DNA from 3 places in the Sphingomonas sp. GW821-FHT09E03 genome. Region 1 is predicted to be linked to each of the others. Evidence: riboswitches for the same ligand, from Rfam matches in the RefSeq annotation. Region 1 holds a riboswitch; each other region holds the start of a gene.
What was found. A riboswitch is a leader RNA that binds a small molecule or an ion and turns the genes downstream of it on or off. The one in region 1 is predicted to bind cobalamin.
Positions count from the first base shown of each region.

Region 2: it holds a riboswitch for cobalamin, as region 1 does, so the genes downstream of both, AC07M8_RS13480 (ferredoxin-like domain-containing protein) here and AC07M8_RS06875 (TonB-dependent receptor) in region 1, are expected to answer to the same signal.
Region 3: it holds a riboswitch for cobalamin, as region 1 does, so the genes downstream of both, AC07M8_RS10485 (HoxN/HupN/NixA family nickel/cobalt transporter) here and AC07M8_RS06875 (TonB-dependent receptor) in region 1, are expected to answer to the same signal.

Region 1 is NZ_JBWKOS010000002.1:528,952-535,839, forward strand. It holds gene AC07M8_RS06855 (zinc-binding dehydrogenase) at 1-184, opposite strand, end outside; gene AC07M8_RS06860 (alcohol dehydrogenase catalytic domain-containing protein) at 185-346, opposite strand; gene AC07M8_RS06865 (SWIB/MDM2 domain-containing protein) at 661-1,002, opposite strand; gene AC07M8_RS06870 (DUF2252 family protein) at 1,145-2,344, opposite strand; gene AC07M8_RS06875 (TonB-dependent receptor) at 2,466-4,481, opposite strand; cobalamin riboswitch at 4,658-4,900, opposite strand; gene AC07M8_RS06880 (winged helix-turn-helix domain-containing protein) at 4,971-6,146, opposite strand; gene AC07M8_RS06885 (glycoside hydrolase family 84 protein) at 6,143-6,888, opposite strand, start outside.
Region 2 is NZ_JBWKOS010000005.1:169,225-176,112, forward strand. It holds gene AC07M8_RS13460 (cobalt-precorrin-6A reductase) at 1-75, shown strand, start outside; gene cobJ (precorrin-3B C(17)-methyltransferase) at 51-800, opposite strand; gene cobI (precorrin-2 C(20)-methyltransferase) at 797-1,522, opposite strand; gene AC07M8_RS13475 (precorrin-8X methylmutase) at 1,519-2,148, opposite strand; gene AC07M8_RS13480 (ferredoxin-like domain-containing protein) at 2,148-3,278, opposite strand; cobalamin riboswitch at 3,513-3,745, opposite strand; gene AC07M8_RS13485 (alginate export family protein) at 3,803-5,212, opposite strand; gene AC07M8_RS13490 (TonB-dependent receptor) at 5,470-6,888, shown strand, end outside.
Region 3 is NZ_JBWKOS010000004.1:19,507-26,394, forward strand. It holds gene argC (N-acetyl-gamma-glutamyl-phosphate reductase) at 1-76, opposite strand, end outside; gene AC07M8_RS10465 (SH3 domain-containing protein) at 73-354, opposite strand; gene AC07M8_RS10470 (MarR family transcriptional regulator) at 380-700, opposite strand; gene secG (preprotein translocase subunit SecG) at 960-1,340, shown strand; gene pyrG (CTP synthase) at 1,429-3,063, shown strand; cobalamin riboswitch at 3,232-3,472, shown strand; gene AC07M8_RS10485 (HoxN/HupN/NixA family nickel/cobalt transporter) at 3,660-4,706, shown strand; gene cobW (cobalamin biosynthesis protein CobW) at 4,735-5,787, shown strand; gene cobN (cobaltochelatase subunit CobN) at 5,787-6,888, shown strand, end outside.

The sequences.
Region 1 (6,888 bases):
TCAGCCCCACCGGGCCGGCGCCGAACACCACCACCGTGTCGCCGCGCTGGATGCCGCCCACCGCGGTCCCCTGCGCGTTCGATCCATGGCAGTTGCCGAACAGGCCCTGCTGGCAGAAATGGCATTTGCCGCAGGCGATGTTGAACGGCACCAGCACGTGATCGCCGGGCTTGAGGTTGCGCACCTAAGGGCCGACCTGTTCGAAGATGCCGCAGAACTCGTGGTCGAAGGTCATCCTCACCCGCGTACCGGGCACCATGCCGTGGTATAGATGCAGGTCGGAGCCGCAGATGCATGAGCGCGTGACGCGGATGATGGCATCTTCGGGATGCTGCACCGTGAGCATCGGCTTTTCGTCCGCCCGAAGGCGATAGGGCCCTCGGTAATTCATTGCCGCACGCGTGCCGCTACCTGATCATGACGGCCACGCAGCGACGACAAGCGCTTTGTCGCCGGCCACGGCCCTGCCTCCGTCCTAAAAGCACCAGCGTCGGGCGGAGTTCCTGAGGTTGCCGTAGGTTAGCACGGTTTGGCGACCGCCGCGGGAAGCGGTGAATAGTACTCACGACAGCGGGCGCCGAGCTGTTGCCCGGCACCTTGCGGCCGCAATAGGCGCCCCGCGCCCCGCCATCGCCCCGCCTTGCGGCAGGGCGAAGGTGATCAGTCCTTCTTCGCGGTGAGATGCGCGCTGAGATACTTGTTCATCTCGAACATGCTCGCCGACTTCTTGCCGAAGATTTTCTCGAGATTGTCGTCCGCGTTAATCTGGCGGCGGTCCTTGGCATCCTGCAGGTCGTGCTTCTTGATGTATTCCCACACCTTCTTCACGACCTCGCTGCGCGGCAGGTCCTTCTTGCCGACGATCTCGGAAAGCTCGGCCGATGGCGTCACCGGCGCAGTGATGCCGCCGCGCGCACCGGCCGCGGGCTTGCCGGTCGCCTTGACCTTCTTCTCCGCCGCAGCGGTCTCGTCCTTGCCGCGCTTTTCCGCTGATCGTGCCATTGTTCGCTCCACCTTTGCTCGGCCCGACCGTCGGGTGGGCCCCATGCGCTCTATCAGCGCCCCGGCTATATCGACCCAGCACCCATTCGGTTCCGCTCGAGGCCTCGAGCGCCATACTTAACGCCGCGCCAAGCCGGGGCCGTCAGGCCGCGGCGCTGGCCAAGGCGTAGCGACGACAATGGTCGAGATAGCCGGCCTCATGGCTGCCGGCGAGCGAGACCACGCTCTCCCACAGCCAGGTCGGCGCATCGATGAGGCCGCGGCGATCGGTGTCCAGCACCGCGGCCCAGGCACGACGATTGCTGTCGTCCATCTGCCGCGCATGCGCCTTGCCGACCACGAAGGCGAGATAGCGGGCGGCGCGCACCGCCTGCTTTTCGCTGAACTGATCGATCTCGAGCTTGAGGTCCTGCGGGGCGAGCTCGCGGATGAACAGCGATCGGTCGAGCATCTTCACCGCCATCATCCGCTCGCCAAGATGCGGCGACAGCGCCCGCGCCGCCGCGACCACGCGTTCGGCGCCGTCAGTGGGCATGTTGGCCCCCTTGGCGCTCGGTGCGATCGGCGCCACCGCCTGCTTGAGATCGATCAGCGCGTAATCGGATCTGCCCTTGGCATTCTCGAGCCGGGCGATCGCGGCATAGCGTAGCAGCCCGAGCGAGCTGCACCCCTTCATCCAATAGGCCGCGTCGGCGAGGCGGACAGTGCGGGATGCGTCCTTGTGATCGAGCGACAGGATCATCCTGCCAACCTCGGCATCCGCGAAGATCGCCTGGAGCTGCTCGCGCTCGTCCTCGCTCAGCGCCCAGAACTTGCGGCCGATCTTGATCCGCGGGTCGACCGCATCCAGCCGTTCGCGCGCCAGGTGGCGCCAGCGCCGGCCGAGCGCGCGGCGCCGCACCGCCCTCACCGCATCGGGTTCGGGCCCGGTACCGCCCTCGGGATCGACCATCGCCGCGGCATAACCCTCGACCATCTCCTCGATCATGTGCGCGGTGGTGACGCCGGGGAGATCCGACCCGCGCGCCGCGGTCGCCAGCGACAGGCCGAGCCGGATGAGATCATGCGCGGGATTGCCGATCACGGCCTGATCGAGGTCGCGGATCTGGATCTCGACCCGACCGTCGCCATCCGCCAGCGGCCCGAGATTGCCGAGGTGGCAATCGCCGCAGATCCAGATCGGTGGCCCCTCCGGCACCCGGCGCGCCGCCGGTGAGGCGGCTAGCCACTGGTAGAACAGGGCAGTGTTGCCGCGCACATAGGCGTGGGCTGATCTTGCCATCTTGAGGGTACGGTTGGCTTCGAGCACGGAAGAACGATCGGCGATGGTGGGGCTGGGCACGATGATGAGGCACTCTGATGATGAGCCACGACAACGCACACCCTCGGGTTTTGTGACGAACCATTGCTCGGAATAGCGGCTGCCGGCATCACCAATGCCGACGCCGACAGCCGCTCTCGAGCTAGAAGTTCACCCGGGCGCCCATGCGCACCGTGCGCGGTTCGACAACGCGGCTGAGGCGCCCCTCGACTGGACCCGCCGTGTCGACCAACGGGATGTAGGACTCGTAATAATAAGCGATGTCCTTGTCGCGGCTGTCGAGCAGGTTGAGCACTTCGCCGTAAATCTCGAACCGGCCGATCTTGCGCGCGCCGCGCAGGTTGACGACGGTGCTGCCGGGATCGCGCACGCTATTGTCCTCGATCAGCGGATAGGGCCCGAGATGGCGCACTCGCAGGCTCGCCTGCCAAGGACTTTGCACCAGCGCGACACCCGCCGAGGCGGCGTTCTCAAATGCATTGGGGATGCGATCGCCATTATCGTAGCGCGAATGGCTGGCGGTGTAGTTGCCGTCGAGCGCCAGCCACGGCAGCGGGCGCCAGAACCCGACCAGCTCATAGCCGTGGCGTTTGCTCGCGCCGGTCGGCTCCACCGCGTTGGTATCGCCGACGAAGCGCAGCTCGCTGTCGACATCCAGCCACCAGTAGGTCGCGGTGAGCGACAGCCCGTGCCACTGCCAGCGCGCGCCGAGCTCGCGGCCGTCGCCGCGCACCAGCACCGGCACCGGCGTGTCGACGTTCACCGCGCCGCGGACGTCGTTGGAATGAAAACCGCGGCCCCAATTGCCGTAGAGTTCGAGCCACGGCGCCGGCGTGTAGGCGACCGAGGCCTTGGGCGAGAGGATGGCATCGCTGCCGCTGCCGGTGCCCGCCGCGGTGGCGGCCGCGTCCCGCGCGCGCACCGCATAATGATAATAGTCGCCGCGCGCGCCGCCGGTCAGGCGCAGCCCGGCGAGCGGCGTCCAGGTCGCTTCGCCGTACAGCGCCGCCGAGGCTTCCTCGACATGGTAGCGGCCGAGCGAGGCGAGGAACGTCCGATCGCTGGTCCGCGCGACGCCGACGCTGCCGATATGATCATAACGCTCCTCGGTGCCGACGGAGAGCGTCAGGTCCGGTGACAGCGTCCACTGCTTGTCGCCGCGCGCGCCGACGATCCAGCGCCGGTCGAACTGGTAAATCTGCGCGCTGGTACCGTCGGGATCGGTGTAGGTCGGATTGGAGTACATCGACCAGTCGTAGAACTGGCCATAGACATTCGCTTTCCAGCCCGGTTGGCGCACCAGCACGTTGCCGATCAGCCGCGTCGTCTCGCCGCGCGCGCTTGGATCAGGCGAGCAGAACACGTCCGGGCAGACATCGGTGCCGGTGATCCGCTCGGGGATCTGCTCGGTCGGCCGCCAGGTCGCGCGATAGGCATTGAGCGACGCCTCGATCTGCCCGGCGCCGGCAGACCTAGTATATTTGGCGAAGCCCGACAGATGGCGCAGATGCTCGGGTTCCTGCCAGGGGCCGTCATAGATCTTGGCCTGCCCGACCAGGGTCAGCGTGCCGTCGCCGACGCCATCGATCGTGCCGCCAGCGGCGATCCGGCCATAATGGTAGGAGCCGCCCTCGATCGACAGCCATGGCGCGTCGAAGCGGTCGATGGTGGTCATATAGGCGGCGCCGGCCAGCGCAAAGTCGCCGCCGTTGGCACGATAGGGGCCTTTGCGGAAATCCTCGCGGGCGACGATCTCGGGGATGAGCCCGTTGAGATCAAGATAGCCCTGACCGTGGCCATGGGTGCGCAGGTTCATCTGCACGCCGTCGACATAGGTGGTGAAGTCCGATCCGTGATCGAGGTTGAACCCGCGGAGGAAATATTGATTGGCCTTGCCGCTGCCCGAGTGCTGGGCGGCGACCAGGCCGGGCACCGCCTCGATCAGCTCGGCGACGCGCAGCAGCGGTCGCACCAGCAGGTCGGCACCGGCCACCGTGCCCTCGCTGGCGGCATGGGCGACGCCGATCTTGGCCTCGCCCCGGCCGAATACGACGATGTCGTCGGCCGGCGGCGGCGTCTTGTCGGTGGTTTGCGCCTGCGCGGCCCCGGCGATGCCGCTCGCCGCCAGGCAAGCCAATAGTGTCATTACGTTGTTCATGGTCGTTCCCGTCCAGCGTCACGCGATCATGGACGGGGATCTCCGCTGCTACCGGTCGGCGCGCGTCAGCGGGCCGACGCCTCCCAGCGCCCGCCGACACGAACCGATGCGACCCCCGCCGCTCGGTCGTCGCTCAGACGGACAAACCGTGCCCCGACCATCCCCTGGGCCAAAGCAAGAGCGACCAGACGCCGGCAGGTCTCCTGGCTTGCGGGTCGACGTGACGATACAGGGCCTTCCCAGGCCTCGTCCGCTTCGACGTCCGGCCCAGTGGCTGCCTGCCTCTCGGTTGGAGGCAGGCGATCCGTATCGCACTCACCGCTTACAGTTGCAGGGACAGCCGCGGCACTGGGCCATGGAGGCCCGCACCGCATTCCCTTTTAAGCCCCGTCAGGGGCACCAGCGCGATCTATCGGCTGCCCTGCCGTGAAGCATTGCAGCCGAGACCTGTCTAGCGGAGGCAAGCGGGTGCATGCAACTTGGTGTCGATCAACAGCGCAGCGCGCGATCCCATTGCGGCTCCAGCGTCAGGCCAAGCCAGCCTGCGAGCCGCGCTAGCTCCTCGCCCAGCGACGCGATGGTATGGCCGGGCGCAGTTGGCTCGACGCTGGCCTGCTGCACGATCAGCACCGCGCGCTTGCGATCCGCCTTGAGGTCGACCCGGGCCACCAGCGCACCGTCAAGCAGGAATGGGAGCACGTAATAGCCGTGCTCGCGCAACGGGGCGGGGGTGTAGATCTCGAGCCGGTAGCGGAAGCCGAACAGGCGTTCGGTGCGCTCGCGGTGCCAGACCAGCGGATCGAACGGCGATAGCAGCGCCGCGCCGGTGATCCGGCGTCCGGCGCGCGCGTCGCGGTGCAGATAGGCCGGCTGGCGCCAGCCGCGCACGCGCGCGGGGACGATCGTCCCGGCCTCGACGAGCTGCGCGATCAGGCGCGGCACATCGGCGGGTGACAGCCGGTAATAGTCACGCAGATCGCCGGCGGTGGCGATGCCGAGCGCCCGCGCTGCCAAGCCGAGCAGCGCGCGGCGGGCATCGTCGTCGCTTGGCGTCGGCGTGTCGAGGATGGCGCGCGGCAGCACCCGTTCGGGCAGGTCATAGACGCGCTCAAACGTGCTGCGCCGATGCGGCGAGGCAACGAGGCCGGCCCAGAACAGCCATTCGAGCGCATGCTTGCCCTCGCTCCACACCCACATGCCCTTGGCCGCCTTGGCGCCGGCGAGATCGGAGGCGGCGATCGGCCCGTCCGCGGCGATGCGGGCGAGCAGCGCATCGGCTTCGGCGCGGCGAGAGCCGGCAAAGGGCGCGAGTTGTCGCCAGATCCCCTCGCCGGCGCGCGCCTGGGCCATCCGCCAGCGCAGCAGCGGTTGGCTGGTGACCGGCAACAGCGATGCCTCATGCCCCCAATATTCGAAGAACCGCTTTGGCCGCTCGGCCATGATCCCGTCGAGCAGCGCGCGATCATAGCCGCCGAGCCGCGAGAACAGCGGCAGATAATGGGCGCGGACCAGCACGTTGACGCTGTCGATCTGGAGCAGTCCGAGCTGGGCGATGGCGCGGCGCAGCCGTGTCGCATCGACCGGCCGCTCGCGCTCGCGGCCGTTGAAGCCCCCGGCGGTCAGCGCGATCCGCCGGGCTTCCGTGGGCGAAAGTTCCAGGCTCAGCGGTGGTCCGCCACGATCAGCGTCGGGGCGTCGGCGATGAACCGGTCGAGCACGCCGTCGGCGAGCTTGACCGGGCCGCCGAACCGGGTCGCGCCGGGGATCGTCTGGACCGCCGCCGCCTTGGCCGCGAGCTGCTTGGCATCGGCGAAATAGCGTGCCGCGGCGGCGCTGCCATCATCGGCCGCACCGAGGCCTGCGGCGGACAGCTGCAGGGCGCGGCCCCACAATTGCATCGCGTCCAGCCAGGGGCGTGCCTGATCGGCAAAGGCGGGGTCGACCGCGCCGGCGCGGATGATGTCGGGTGCGCCGGCGATCTCGTCGGCGCGGCCGGCCAGCGCTGCGAGCGCGTCCTGGCGCGCGGCCTCGTCGCCGTCGGCGATCGCCCCGCGGACGTGGTCGAGCAGCGCTTTCAGCTCGGGTGCCTGCTCCTGCCACGGCTGGCTGCCGAAGGTCGGCGCGAGATGCTGGGTGTCGAACAGGGTGAGCAGCGCGGCGGTCGCCCGCGCGTCGCCGCCCGCCATCGTCCGTGCCGCGGCCCGCCAGGTGCGATCGGCATCATAGCCCTGATCGTTCCAGGCGAAGGCCGCGACCCCGGTCACCGCGATGCGGCTTGGCGCTTCCTGGTTCATCGGGTTCGCCAGGATGCCGGTCAGTTCCCCCGACAGGCCCGCCTCGCGCCGCGCATAGGGCGCGACGAGCAATCGGCCGGCTGACTGGGTGTAATCGTTGACCGGATAATTGT
Region 2 (6,888 bases), on a different contig from region 1:
CCGCCGCGCAGCGAGGTCCACGATCCCCGCGCGGTGCTGGCGTGGCTCGATCATGATGCCGACCGCGGCGTGTAGAGCAGATCGCCGGCTGGCCGCGCAATCGTGCGGGTTTGGCTGGAGCCGACGATCACCATGGTGCGCATGTCCGCCATTTCCCCGAGCGCTTGCGGCAGCGGCACGACGCGCAGGTTTTCCTCGGCGGTGGAGACGGCGCGGGCGAACAGCACCGGGCGGTCGTCAGCGCAGGCGTCGCGAAGGATCGTGAAGATGCGGTCGAGCGCGTCGGGCCGTGCCCGCGAGCGTGGGTTGTAGAAGGCGATCGCGAAATCGGCCTCAGCGGCGAGCCGGACGCGGCGCTCGATCAGCGGCCAGGGCTTGAGGTTGTCCGACAGGTTGATCGCGCAGAAATCATGGCCGAGCGGCGCGCCGGCGCGGGCGCTGGCGGCGAGCATCGCGGTGATCCCCGGCAGCACGCTGATCGCGAGCGATCGCCAGGCCTCTGGGCCAACCTCGAGCGCCTCGAACACCGCCGCCGCCATCGCGAACACGCCGGGATCGCCGGAGGAGACCACCACCACGCGATGGCCGGCCGCCGCCAGCTCGAGCGCGAGCCGGGCGCGATCCAGCTCGACGCGGTTGTCGCTGGCATGGAGGGTCAGCCCCGGCCGCGCCGCGACGCGGGCGACATAGGGGATGTAGCCGATCACGTCGGTGGCGTCGGCGAGCGCCGCGCTCACCTCGGGCGTGACCAGCGCCTCGTCGCCCGGGCCCAGGCCGGCAACCGCGAGCCAGCCGGTCATGGCCGCCGCCCCTGGCCGTGGATCAGCAGGATCGAGAAATAGGGGGTGATCGCGCCGACATCGGCCAGCCGGGTGACGCGCTGCTCGGCCATGGCGGCATATTCGACCAGCCAGGCGGCGTCGTCGCGCCCCGCGAGAGTCACCGCGCGGCGCAGCTTGTCGAGATGGCGGCCGATCTTCATCACCACCAGCGCATCGGTGTCGCGGATGCGGCGGACCAGATCCTCCTCGGGCAGCGTTGCCATCAGCACCGTCAGCACATCGTCGCCCCAGGTGATCGGCGCGCCGCTCGCGGTCCAGGCGCCGGACATGCCGGTGATGCCGGGCACCACGCGCACCGGCACCCGCCCGTCGAGCCGGGTATAGAGATGCATGAACGAGCCGTAGAAGAACGGATCGCCTTCGCACAGCACCACCACCTCCTCGCCCGCTGCCGCCAGCGCGGCGAGCCGCTCGACGCAGGCGGCGTAGAAGCCCGCGAGGCAATCGTTATAGGCAGGATCGGACACTGCGATCTCGGTGGTCACCGGATATTCCATCGGCAGCTCGACCACATCGTCGCGGAGCAGCCCCTCGACGATGCGCCGCGCCTGGCCGGGTTTGCCCGCCTTGCGGAAATAGGCGACGTGGCGCGCGCCGCGCACCAGCCGGTCGGCGCGCACGCTCATCAGATCGGCCGCGCCGGGCCCGAGGCCGACGCCATGGATGGTACCGACGCTCATTCGGCGCGGCTCGCCAGCGCGTTGATCGCGGCGACGGTAATGGCGCTGCCGCCCAGCCGCCCCTCGACGATCGCGCAGGGCACCGGCTGCGCCGCCCACAGCGCCGCCTTGGATTCGGCGGCACCGACAAAGCCGACCGGGCAACCGATGATCGCCGCCGGGCGCGGGCAATCGGGATCCTCGAGCATGTTGAGCAGGTGGAACAGCGCGGTCGGCGCGTTGCCGATCGCGACCAAAGCGCCGGCGAGATGCGGCCGCCACAATTCGAGCGCCGCCGCCGAGCGGGTGTTGCTCATTGCCAAGGCGAGGCCCGGCGTCTCGGGCGCCTGCAGGGTACAGATCACCTGGTTGTCGGCGGGCAGACGGGTGCGGGTGACGCCCTCGCTGACCATCCGCGCATCGCACAGGATCGGCGCGCCGGCCTCGAGCGCCGTTCGCCCCGCCTCGGCGAAGCCCGGCGAGAAGCGGATATAGTCGGCGAGACCGACCATCCCCGCGGCATGGATCATCCGCACCGCGACCGCTTCCTCCGCGCCCGCGAACGGCGTGAGATCGGCCTCGGCGCGGATGATCGCGAACGACTGGCGGTAGATCGCGGCACCGTCGGTTTCGTAGGTGTAGGGCATCAGCGGGTTCCGAACAGGGCGAGCAATTGGTCTGCGGCGAGACCGGTGCGTGAGGGAGGATCGCCGGCGCGGCCGGCGAGCACGAGATCGAAGCGGCCGTCACGCCCGACCAGCACGACATCGGCCGGCCGGCTGCGCGCGCAGCCCTTGGCACATCCGGAGACGTGAAGTCGCCCGTCGATATGCGGCGCCAGCCGCAAGGCGAGGTCACGGGTGGCGACTGACCCCTGCGGGCAGGACGGCGCACCGACACAGGCATCGGCGGTGATCGCCGGCGCATGCGGGTCGGCGACGAAGCCCGCGGCGGTGTCGATGGTGGCGCCTTCGAGGATCAGCAGCCGCCATGGCGTGATCCGCAGCGCGGTCGCCGCGCCCGCCTCGAGGCAGGCGGCGAGCGCAGCCGCATCGACCCGGCCGAACGGCGCACCGAGCACGCTGCCGAGCGGATGATGGCCCGGCTGCCATGCCGCCGCAGCAGGCGCCGGCGGCTCAGCCGGCGTCGCCCAGCCGGGCAGCGGCGCGGGATGCCGCGCCATCCGCCCGGCCTCGCGACCGCCGCTGGCGACGTACCACTGCGCCAGGGCGATCAGCTGCTCGACCTCCGTGCCGGCTGCCAGCGCCACGCCCTCGGCATGGCCGTCGGCGCGCAGGATCAGGCCACCGGACATGCCGCGCTCGATGCGGAAATCGCCGGGGTCGGCGAGCAGCACCGGCGCCGGCCCCGCATCGATCGTCACGCCGATCTTGCCGGGCAGATCGGGCCAATCGCCGCGCCGCGCCAGCAAGGCGGCGGCGATGCGCTGGGTATCGTCCCCTGCCCGCCAGTCCGGCGCGACGAGGATCGCGGTGCGGGCCTCGCAGGCGGGATCGGCATCGATCAGATCGAGCGCGACCAGCCGCTCGATCAGCCCCTGCCACCCCGATTCGGTGATCCCGCGCAGCTGGAGGTTGCCGCGGCTGGTGAGGTCGATCGCGCCATTGCCATACGCCAGCGCCGCCGCGCACAGGCCGAGCGCCTGCTCGCGGATCACCCGCCCGAGCCGCGGCCGCACCCGGACCAGCAGACCGTCGCCCGCCAGCATCGGCCGCCAAGCATCGGGGCACCAGCCACGGACCGCGAACGCGCTCACCGGCGGCGTCCGCGCAAGACGGTCCGGCAGCGTCGATCGAGATGGGGCAAGCAATACCGGCTCATCATGCTCTCGCGACGCCACGACACGACCGGCGGGGAGCGCCTTGGCGGCCGGTGCGCAAGCGACGGACGGGCGGTCTGGCGCCCATTGCCACGCACCGATGCGGCCCCCGCCACACAGGTTCGTCGCTCAGACGGAGAACCGTGCCGGCACCATCCCCTGGATGACGGCATGAGCGACCCATCGCCGGCGGGTTTCCTGGCTTGCGGGTCGAAGCTCGGCGTCCGGCCTTCCCGGTCCGTGGCCGATGCGGCCAGGGGTCCAGTGGCTGCTCCCGGCGACAGGAGCCCTGGGCACGTCGCTCACCGCTTACAGTTGCAGGGACAGCCGCGGCATGAGGGGACGAGCCCCCGCACCGCATTCCCCTTCAAGCCCTTGCGGGCACCGGCGCGATCAGTTCGGCAACGGCCTTAGCGTAGCGGGTCGCTGGTTGGCAAATGGTGCAGGCCATCAGTGTCCGGCTAGAAGGTAACCTGGACGTTCATCTCGAGAAAGCGGACCAGATCATGGTCGCGGGCGAGCGCCTGGGGCGCATCCTTGAGGAACGCGCCCTTGAACAGCAATGCATAATTGCTCTCGAGCCGCAGATGCTGCGGCACCAGCCAGTAGCGGACGCGACCGGACAGCTGCTGGCCGGCAAAATCGCCCGAGCGGCCGGTCTTTTCGACGACATTGTAGAAACGGTCGTACCGCGAGGCGAGCCAGATCGCGCGATAATCGGCGAGCACCTCCACACGCTTGCCGGGCTTGGCCTCGATCCGGACGCCCGGCGCGCTGATGTTCTCGCGCGCCACCCCGCCATAAGTACCCGATGGTCCGAGATCATCGCGACGGCTGCCGAACAACGTGTCGAACCGGCCGAACTTGCCGCCCGGTTTGTCGCCGCTGGCATAATCGTAGAACAGCCCGATCCGCGGCTTGAGCGGCGAATCGAAGGTGTAGCCGGCAGCGGCATGGGCGAAGCCGGCCGCGACGGCAGCGTTGGTCGCGGTCGCCATCGTCGAGTCGCTGGCGCGGCCGAATTCGTAGACGCCCTCCAGGTCGACATCGACCTTGCCTGCCTTGGCCTCATTGTCGATCCGCGCATCGAGCACGTTGAGATGGCGATTCGCGGTGTCGCGTCCCGGCGAGTCTCGCTCGACCAGCCGATAGTAGGCCAGTTCGCCCTGCAGCGGGCCGACCAGCTTCTTGTGGCGGAGATAGGCGCCGAAAAAGACGTCGTCGAACGTCTCGCGATCGAACCGCACCTTGTTGTGGCGGATGTCGTCGGCATCGGCGGGCAGCCGCTCCTGCGGCAGCACGTAGAACAGCGTCAGCGCGGTGGCGCGGTTGGGATCGATTTCCACCTGCAGGCCGGTGAAGCCGTTCACCGTGTTGCGATATTCGTCGGTCGCAACCAGCCGGCCCGAACCGAGGTTGAGCAGGAAGCGGCCGCCCTGCAGCGCGAGCTTGCTGCCGGTGCCGAACGCATTGTCGAGCCGCAGCTTGAGATAAGCCTGGGGCAGTTCGATCGCGTTGACGTCGTCGCGGCCGATCTGGGTCTTGCCGCCGATATCATAGGCGCGACTATCGATCAGCTCGCCGCCGATCGCGAGCGGCCCGGGGCCATATTCGACCGCGACCCCGGTGCGCAGCAGGAAGGCGTCCTCCGACGTCGCGTAGTCCGGTCGCGGTCGCCCGTCGACGGTCTCAAAGCGGGCGCGACTCGAGGCGGTGATGATCAGGCCGGGCTGATCCTCCTTGGGCGCCGTCTCCACCTTGCCGGGTTTTTCGGTGGACGACGCGGGCGACGCCGGCAGCGATTGCGCCTGCGCAAGCGACGGCATTACCATCAGCGTGAGGCTGCCAACCGCGAATGAATATTTGCCCATGATCTTTCCTTGATCGCGGAAGACTGCCGTTTCGTGACATCTTCTAACGCGGGCCCCGCGTTTCACGACGCACTCGTTGCGTCCATGGCGCCGGCTCGCGCGGCGAACCGAGAACTGCGACCCGTCCGAATGTCATAGAACATGACGCCAACATGAAGCGAGGAAGGCGGCGGGTTTCACACAAGTGCAACAGTTGTGACGCCCATCCCCCCTAAGGCCCCGTGCAACGCACAAACGCACCTTTGGGGACCATGACGATGATGAATAAGCTCGGCGGCCGCGCGCTGCTGCTCTCGGGCGCCGCCTTGATGGCGGTGGTCGCCACGCCTGCATATGCGCAGGACGCGCAGACCGGCACTACCACGGACGCGGCCGCCGCCGGCACGACCTCGACCGGCACCGCCGAGGCGACCAGCACGAATGGCAGCACCGCGCAGCGCACCGATGGCCTTGCCGACATTGTCGTCACCGCCACCCGCCGCGAGACCAACCTGCAGAAGACGCCGATCTCGATCAGCGTGCTCGATACCCAGGCCCTCGCCGACCGCCACGTGCAGAGCCTGATCAACCTCGCCGACGGTTCGGTGCCGTCGCTGCGCGTCGCCACCTTCGAGGCGCGCCAGTCGGCGCTGACCATCGGCATCCGCGGCATCGTTCCCTATGACCAGAACCAGACGGCGCGCGACGGCGGCGTCGGCGTCTATATCGACGGCGTCGCGCTGGGTAAGACCCAGGGCCTCAACGCCGCCTTGTTCGATATCGAGCGCATCGAAGTGCTCAAGGGCCCGCAGGGCACGCTGTTCGGCCGCAACACCGAGGGCGGCGCGCTGTCGCTGGTTTCCAAGGCACCGACCGGCCAGTTCGACGGTCGCGTCACCGCCGGCATCGGCAATTACGGCAGCAAGAATGCCGAGGCGCATATCGACCTGCCCGAGTGGAACAACATCTCGCTCAAGTTCGACGGCGTCTACCAGCACCAGGATCCGACCGTGAAGGATCCGCTCGAAGGCTCGAAGGGCTGGAATTATTACGATCGCAAGGGCGGCCGCGTGCAGGCGCGCTGGCAGCCGGTGGAAGGTTTCACCGCCGACGTCGCCTATGATCAGGCGCGTGACGACAACACGCCGATGTACAGCCAGCTGCTCAACTACAACCCGAACAACTATACGGTCGGCTCCTACACCAACGCCGCCGGCGTGACCGGCACGACGCTGTACCTGCCGGGCACCAACACCGCCTGCGGCGGCACGATCACCCCGGCGCAGACGGCTGCCGGCCGAGTCGCCTGCGTCGCGCCCAAGGCGCCGCTGGTCGGCATCCATCCGGATCGCCAGTCGGTCGCCGATGTCGGTGTGCCCCAGCAAGAGAGCACCGATCTCACCCACGGGACCTCGATCAACCTGAAATATGAGGCGGCACCCTGGATCGAGCTGCGCTCGATCACCGCCTGGCGCGGCGTCAGCACCGATCAGTGGGACAATTCGGGTGGCCCCGAGCGCTCGGCGTTCGCGCCCAACGCCAATTTCAGCCGCTACAGCCTGTCGTTCCTGCGCCAGAACCAGTTCAGCCAGGAGTTCCAGGCGGTGGGCAGCGTCCACCAGCTCGATTACGCGGTCGGCGCTTATTATTACACCGAGCATGCCACCGAATATGCCGCGACCCCGCTGAGCAACCAG
Region 3 (6,888 bases), on a different contig from region 1:
CCCGGCCGGCCAGCCGCTCACCGATATCGAGCCCGGTGGTGCCGACCGCGCCGTCGATGAAGACGCTGACGCTCATGCCGCCCGATCCAGCGCGGTGCGGTCGACATAGCCGACCAGCCCCGAGGCCGGGGCGACTCCCCAGGCGTGGTCGCCTGCCAGCTCGAGCACCTCGAAGGCGTCGCCGGGTGCGAGCTGCACCAGCGGCTCGACCTGGCCTCGCGCCGCGAACAGGGTCGTCGCGGTGGAGGCGGTCGCGAGCATCGGCGCTGCATAATGCGGCGCGAACACATGTTCGGCGAGGCGCACGTCCGCTAGGTCGCCGCGAACGGCATGGGTGCGCGGGTCGAGCACCATCGATCGACCGGTCAGCGCGAACGCCTTACGCGACGGCTCTGCTAAGGGCGGGGGCGCCGCCTTCGCCGATGAACTGCCCGAACTCTTCAAGAAACACTGCCCCTTCGGATGTACGCGCGACGAAGATATTGCGCTTGTCGCTGTCGTCGCGCTGGCGGCGCAGATAGCCGAGCGCCCCCAGCCTGTTCAAGGCGCGAGTGACCACCGGTTTCGAGACGTTGAGCGCCCGCGCGAGTCCACGCACGGTGTGCGGGCCGGGGTTAAGATAAACCAAGAGCAACAACGCCATCTGCCTGTTGGTGAGGTCGGGCTCGCCCGACCGCACGTAATCGACCAGCGCCGTCATCCACGTTGAAAGCGATTGAGCGGCTGTTCCCACGTTAAACTTTCCGTTCCTCGTCCTTGATCGGACGCGCGTTATGGGTGTCGTTTCGCTGTCATAACGCCCTGATCACGCGCTGGTTTCGCCAGACATTTAGATATTAACTATCGGATCGCATCACCCTGGCGCCGGGCGTCGCGAGCGGGGCGCTGTTGATCCCCATCGGGGTTGCGCCTATGTGCCCGGCGTCGGGGCATCGGGCGCCGGACAACCGGGATCATCAATGTTCACCTTCCTTCTCGTCGTACATGCCATCATCGCCGCGGCGCTCGTGACGGTGATCCTGATGCAACGGTCGGAAGGCGGCGGGCTTGGCATGGGCGGCAGCCCGTCGGGGCTGATGTCGGCGCGCGGCGCGGCGGATTTCCTCACCCGGGCCACCGGGGTGCTCGCCACCCTGTTCGTGCTGTTCTCGATCGCGCTCGCAGTGCTGGCGGCGACTCACCGCACCCAGGCGATCGACACGTCGCTCGCCCGTAGGGCACCGGCCACGCCGACGCAGGATGCGGTGCCCACTCAGCCGGTCGATGCGCCGGCGACGGTCAACGGCGTGGCCCCGGCCACGGCACCGGCCGACAATTCGGCGGTCCCGCTCGCCCACTGATTACCCTGCGGTTTACCGTATAAATCGCGCGTCGTCTCGACGCGCGCCCTTGTCGTTTGCCCCTTCAACACGCTAGGCGATTCTTCCCATGGCGCGGTATATCTTCATCACCGGCGGCGTGGTCTCGTCGCTCGGTAAAGGCCTCATGGCGGCCTCTCTCGCAGCTCTCCTCCAGGCGCGTGGCTATCGCGTCCGGATCAGGAAGTTCGATCCCTATCTCAACGTCGATCCGGGCACGATGAGCCCGTATCAGCACGGCGAGGTCTATGTGACCGACGACGGCGCCGAGACTGATCTCGACCTTGGCCATTACGAGCGCTTCACCGGCGTCGCCTCGCGACAGTCAGACAACGTCACCTCCGGCCGGATTTACAAGACGATCATCGAGCGCGAACGGCGTGGCGATTACCTCGGCGCGACGGTGCAGGTGATCCCGCACGTCACCGATGCGATCAAGGCCTTCGCCCGCGCCGAGACCGACGACCTCGATTTCGTGCTGTGCGAGATCGGCGGCACCGTCGGCGACATCGAATCGCTGCCGTTCATCGAGGCGATCCGCCAGCTCAAGAACGAGGTCGGCCGCGGCAACGCGATCAGCATCCACGTCACGCTGGTGCCGTACATCGCCGCCGCCGGCGAGCTGAAGACCAAGCCCACCCAGCATTCGGTGCGCGAGCTCGCCGCCTTGGGTGTCCAGCCGGACGTGCTCGTCTGCCGCTGCGAGCACCCGCTGCCGCCGTCGGAGCGCGCCAAGATCGCGTTGTTCTGCAACGTCCCCGAATCGGCGGTGATCCCGGCGCTCGATGCCAAGAGCATCTATGCGGTGCCGATGCAGTATCACGAGGAAGGCCTCGATTCCGAGGTGCTGCGTGCCTTCGGCATCACGCCGTCGTCACCGCCCGATCTCAGCCGCTGGAGCGAGATCACCGATCGCCTGTTCAACCCCGAGGGCGAGGTCACCGTCGGCGTCGTCGGCAAATATGTTGGCCTGCAGGATGCCTACAAGTCGCTCAACGAGGCGCTGGTCCATGGCGGCATCGCCAACCGGGTGAAGGTCAACATCCGCTGGATCGACGCCGAACTGTTCGAGAATGACGACAGCGAGATCGTCGGTCAGCTCGAGCCATGCGACGCGATCCTTGTCCCCGGTGCGTTCGGCGAGCGTGGCGCGGAGGGCAAGATCAAGTCGGTGCGCTTCGCCCGCGAGCGCGAGATTCCCTATTTCGGCATCTGCTTCGGCATGCAGATGGCCTGCGTCGAGGGCGCGCGCGACCTCGCCGGCATCGCTGCCGCGTCATCGACTGAATTCGGCCCGACCGACGAGCCGGTGGTCGGGCTGATCACCGAATGGATGGGCCGCGACGGCCTCGAGCAGCGCGAGGCGCAGGGCGACCTTGGCGGCACCATGCGATTGGGCGCCTATGAGGCCAAGCTCGACGGCAACAGCGTGGTCTCGTCGATCTACGGCGGCACCACCATCCACGAGCGGCATCGTCACCGCTACGAGGTCAACACCCATTACCAAGAAGCGCTCGAGCAGGGCGGCCTGGTGTTTTCCGGCATGTCGCCCGACGGCACCTTGCCCGAGATCGTCGAGCGGCCGGACCACCCGTGGTTCGTCGGCGTCCAGTTCCACCCGGAACTGAAGAGCAAACCGTTCGACCCGCATCCGCTGTTCGCGAGCTTTATCGAAGCCGCGGTGAAGCAGAGCCGGCTGGTCTAGACGATCATCCGTCATCCCGGTGAAGGCTGGGATCTCCTCGTGGCGAGGATCGGACAGGGGCCATACGAGACCCCGGCCTTCGCTGGGGTGACGGATAGAACGGTCGGTTGCCATTGCGCCGCCGCGCCCCGTGCGATACCGCCGATCCCGACGCCGCGTCCGCGCGGGGTCGCACGATCGCGTCGGTGCTCCGCGAGGAGCTTCAAGGGAATGCGGTGCGGGTGGCTTGCCGCCCCAAGCCGCGGCTGTCCCTGCAACTGTAAGCGGTGAGTGCGATGCGCAGCGTGCCCTTCCCCAGCGTGAAGGGTGCAGCCACTGGGCCGGACGCCGAATCGGGCGAGGCCTGGGAAGGCCGTGCCTCGCGCGATGACCCGTGAGCCAGGAGACCTGCCGGCGTTCGGTCGCTCTTGCCCTGGCCCAGGGGGTGGCCGCGGCACGGATCCGTCCGTCTGAGCGACGTTGGAAGCGGCGGGAGCCGCATCGGGGTCGCAAGGGCCGGGCGCACGGGCGTCCGCCGGGTCGAGCACCCTGACCGCCAGCCCATGGCGGCACGCTCCCGCACGACGTTGCTCGATGCCGATGGAGTCGTTCCCCTCATGGCCAATCGCCGCGCGCGGCCGATCACGCGCAAGCTCATCCCCCTCTACGTCTTCCTGATCCTCGCCAATATCGGCGCGTGGATCTGGGCGGCGGCGCTGTTCCACGCCCAGCCGCTGATGCTCGGCACCGCCTTGCTCGCCTGGGGCCTTGGCCTGCGCCACGCGGTCGATGCCGATCACATCGCCGCGATCGACAATGTCACCCGCAAGCTGATGAACGACGGCCAGCGGCCGACCACCGTCGGCTTCTGGTTCGCGCTCGGGCATAGCGCGGTGATCCTGATCGCCTCGGCCGCGATCGCCTTCACCGCCTCGGCACTGTCGGGGTTCGAGGCGCTCAAGGCGAGCGGCGGCATCATCGCGACGATCGTCTCGGCGGTGTTCCTGTTCGCGATCGCGGCGATGAACCTAATCATCCTGCGCTCGGTGTGGCGGACCTTCCACCATGTCCGGCGCGGCGGCGACTATGTCGAGGAGGATCTGGATCTGCTGCTCGGCAACCGCGGCCTGCTCGCTCGACTGTTCCGGCCAATGTTCCGGCTGGTGTCGCGCAGCTGGCACATGGCGCCATTGGGCTTCCTGTTCGGGCTGGGCTTCGACACCGCGACCGAGGTCGCCATTCTCGGCCTGTCGGCGAGCCAGGCGGCGGGCGGCTTCGCGATCGCACCGGTGCTCGTCTTCCCGGCGCTGTTCGCCGCCGGCATGGCGCTGGTCGACACCACCGACGGCATCCTGATGCTCGGCGCCTATCAATGGGCGTTCGTGCATCCGATCCGCAAACTCTATTACAACATCGTCATCACCGCGGTATCGGCGCTGGTCGCGATCCTGATCGGCGGGATCGAGACGCTGGCGCTGGTGGCCGACAAGCTCGGGCTGCACGGCGGTCTGTGGTCGGCCGTGGCCGAGCTCGGCGGCAGCTTCAATCTGATCGGCTTTGCGATCATCGGCCTGTTCGCGCTGTGCTGGGGGCTGAGCTGGGCGGTGTTCCGCTGGAAGCGCTTCGACGAGATCGAGGTCCGCACCGCCGACGTCGTCGCCTGATTACCATTCGATTTCAAGGAGACCCATCGTGGCCCGTATCCCCACTACCGTGATCACCGGCTTCCTCGGCGCCGGCAAGACGACGCTGATCCGCCACCTGCTCCAGAATGCGCAAGGGCGCCGGCTGGCGCTGATCATCAACGAGTTCGGCGACATCGGCGTCGACGCCGATCTGGTGCGCGGCTGCAACGATGCCGCGTGCCCAGAGGAGGACATCGTCGAGCTCGCCAACGGCTGCATCTGCTGCACCGTCGCCGACGATTTCCTGCCGACCATGCAGGCGCTGCTCGACCGGCCCAACCCGCCCGAGCATATCATCATCGAAACCTCGGGCCTGGCATTGCCCAAGCCGCTGGTGAAGGCGTTCGGCTGGCCGGACATCCGCACCCGCGCGACGGTGGACGGCGTGATCGCGCTGATCGATGCCGATGCGGTCGCCGCCGGCCGGTTCGCGCCCGACGAGGCGGCGCTGGCCGCCGCGCGCGCCGCCGACCCGTCGCTCGATCACGACAGCCCGCTCGAGGAATTGTTCGAGGACCAGCTCGCCTGCGCCGACATGGTGGTGCTCAACAAAGCCGATCTGGTCGATGCGGCGACGCTGGCTAGCGTCGAGGCGCGGATCAAGCAGGAGACCCGCGCGGGGGTGAAGATCGTTCACGCCAGCCATGGCGCGGTCGATGTCGGCGCGCTGCTCGGCATCACTGCCGGCGCCGAGGACGATCTCGACGCGCGCCCCTCGCACCACGACAGCGACGAGGAGCATGACCATGACGATTTCGACAGCTTCGTCGTTGAAGGCGGCGACGTCGCCGATGTCGCGGCGCTGGTCACGACGCTGGAGACGGTGATCACGGCGCATGACGTGCTGCGGATCAAGGGCAATGTCGCCGTCGAGGGCCGCCCGGCGCGGCTGGTGATCCAGGCGGTCGGCCCGCGGGTGCAGCAATATTACGACCGGCCGTGGAGCGCATCGACGCGCCGCTCGCAATTGGTGGTGATCGGCCAGAAGGGACTCGACGAGACCGCGATCCGCACCGCCCTCGCGGCAATCCTGGCGCCGGCGCTGGTCGCGGCGCGCTGATGCACCTGCTGTCCGCCACCCCCGGCACGATCGCCAACGGTGACGAGGCGATCGACCTCGCCCAGTCGCCGGGCGACATCGTGCTGCTCACGGTGGCGGACAGCGATCTGGCGTGCTTCGCCCATGCCGCCGAGCAGATCGGCGATGCGGGGCCGAGCGTCCGCATCGCCAATCTGCTCCAGCTCAAGCATCCTTATTCGGTCGATCTCTATGTCGATCGGGTGATCGGCCGCGCTCGCTTCGTCTGCGTCACGCTGATCGGCGGCAAGGGCTATTGGCCTTATGGGATCGACGAGATTGCCCGGGTGGCGCGCGAGCGCGGCATCGCCTTTGCGGCGCTGTCCGACGGCTGCGAGGAAGACCCCGAGCTCGATCGTGCCTCAACCGTAGCGGAGGCTGATCGCAAGCGGCTGAAAGCCTATCTGCGCCAGGGCGGGGTGGGCAATGCCGCCGCTTTCCTGCGCACCGCTGCGCGGCTGATCGGCGAGGACGCAGGGACGCCCGATGAGCCGGTGCCGGTGCCCGATGCCGGGCTGCATGTGACGGGGGTCGAGCAGCCCTCGCTCGACGACGCCCAAGCACGCTGGGTGAGCGGCCGGCCGACCGTGCTGTTCGTTTTCTATCGCGCGCTGCTGATCGCCGGCACGCTCGAGGCGGTGGACGCCGTGATCGCGGCGCTCGACGGGCAGGGGCTCAACGTCGTCGCCGTCCACGTCCGCAGCCTGCGCGAGCCGTTCGCGGTCGAGTGGCTCGGCGGGATGATCGAGGCGATCCAGCCGGACGTGATCGTCAACGCCACCGCCTTTGCCGCCTCGTCGCCCGGCGAGCCGCGCCAACCCGGCGTGCTCGAGCGTGCCGACTGCCCGATCCTGCAGACCATGTTTGCCGGCGTCGAGCAGGCCGCCTGGGAGGCTAGCCCGCGCGGTTTAGGGCCCCGCGATCTCGCCATGCATGTAGCGCTGCCCGAAGTCGACGGCCGGCTGTTTACCCGTGCCATTGCGTTCAAGGCGGCGGCGCGGTTCGATCCGCGCACCGAATGCAGTATCGTCGTGCCGCGGGTCGCACACGGTCGGCTGCACTTCGTCGCCGCGCTCGCCGGCC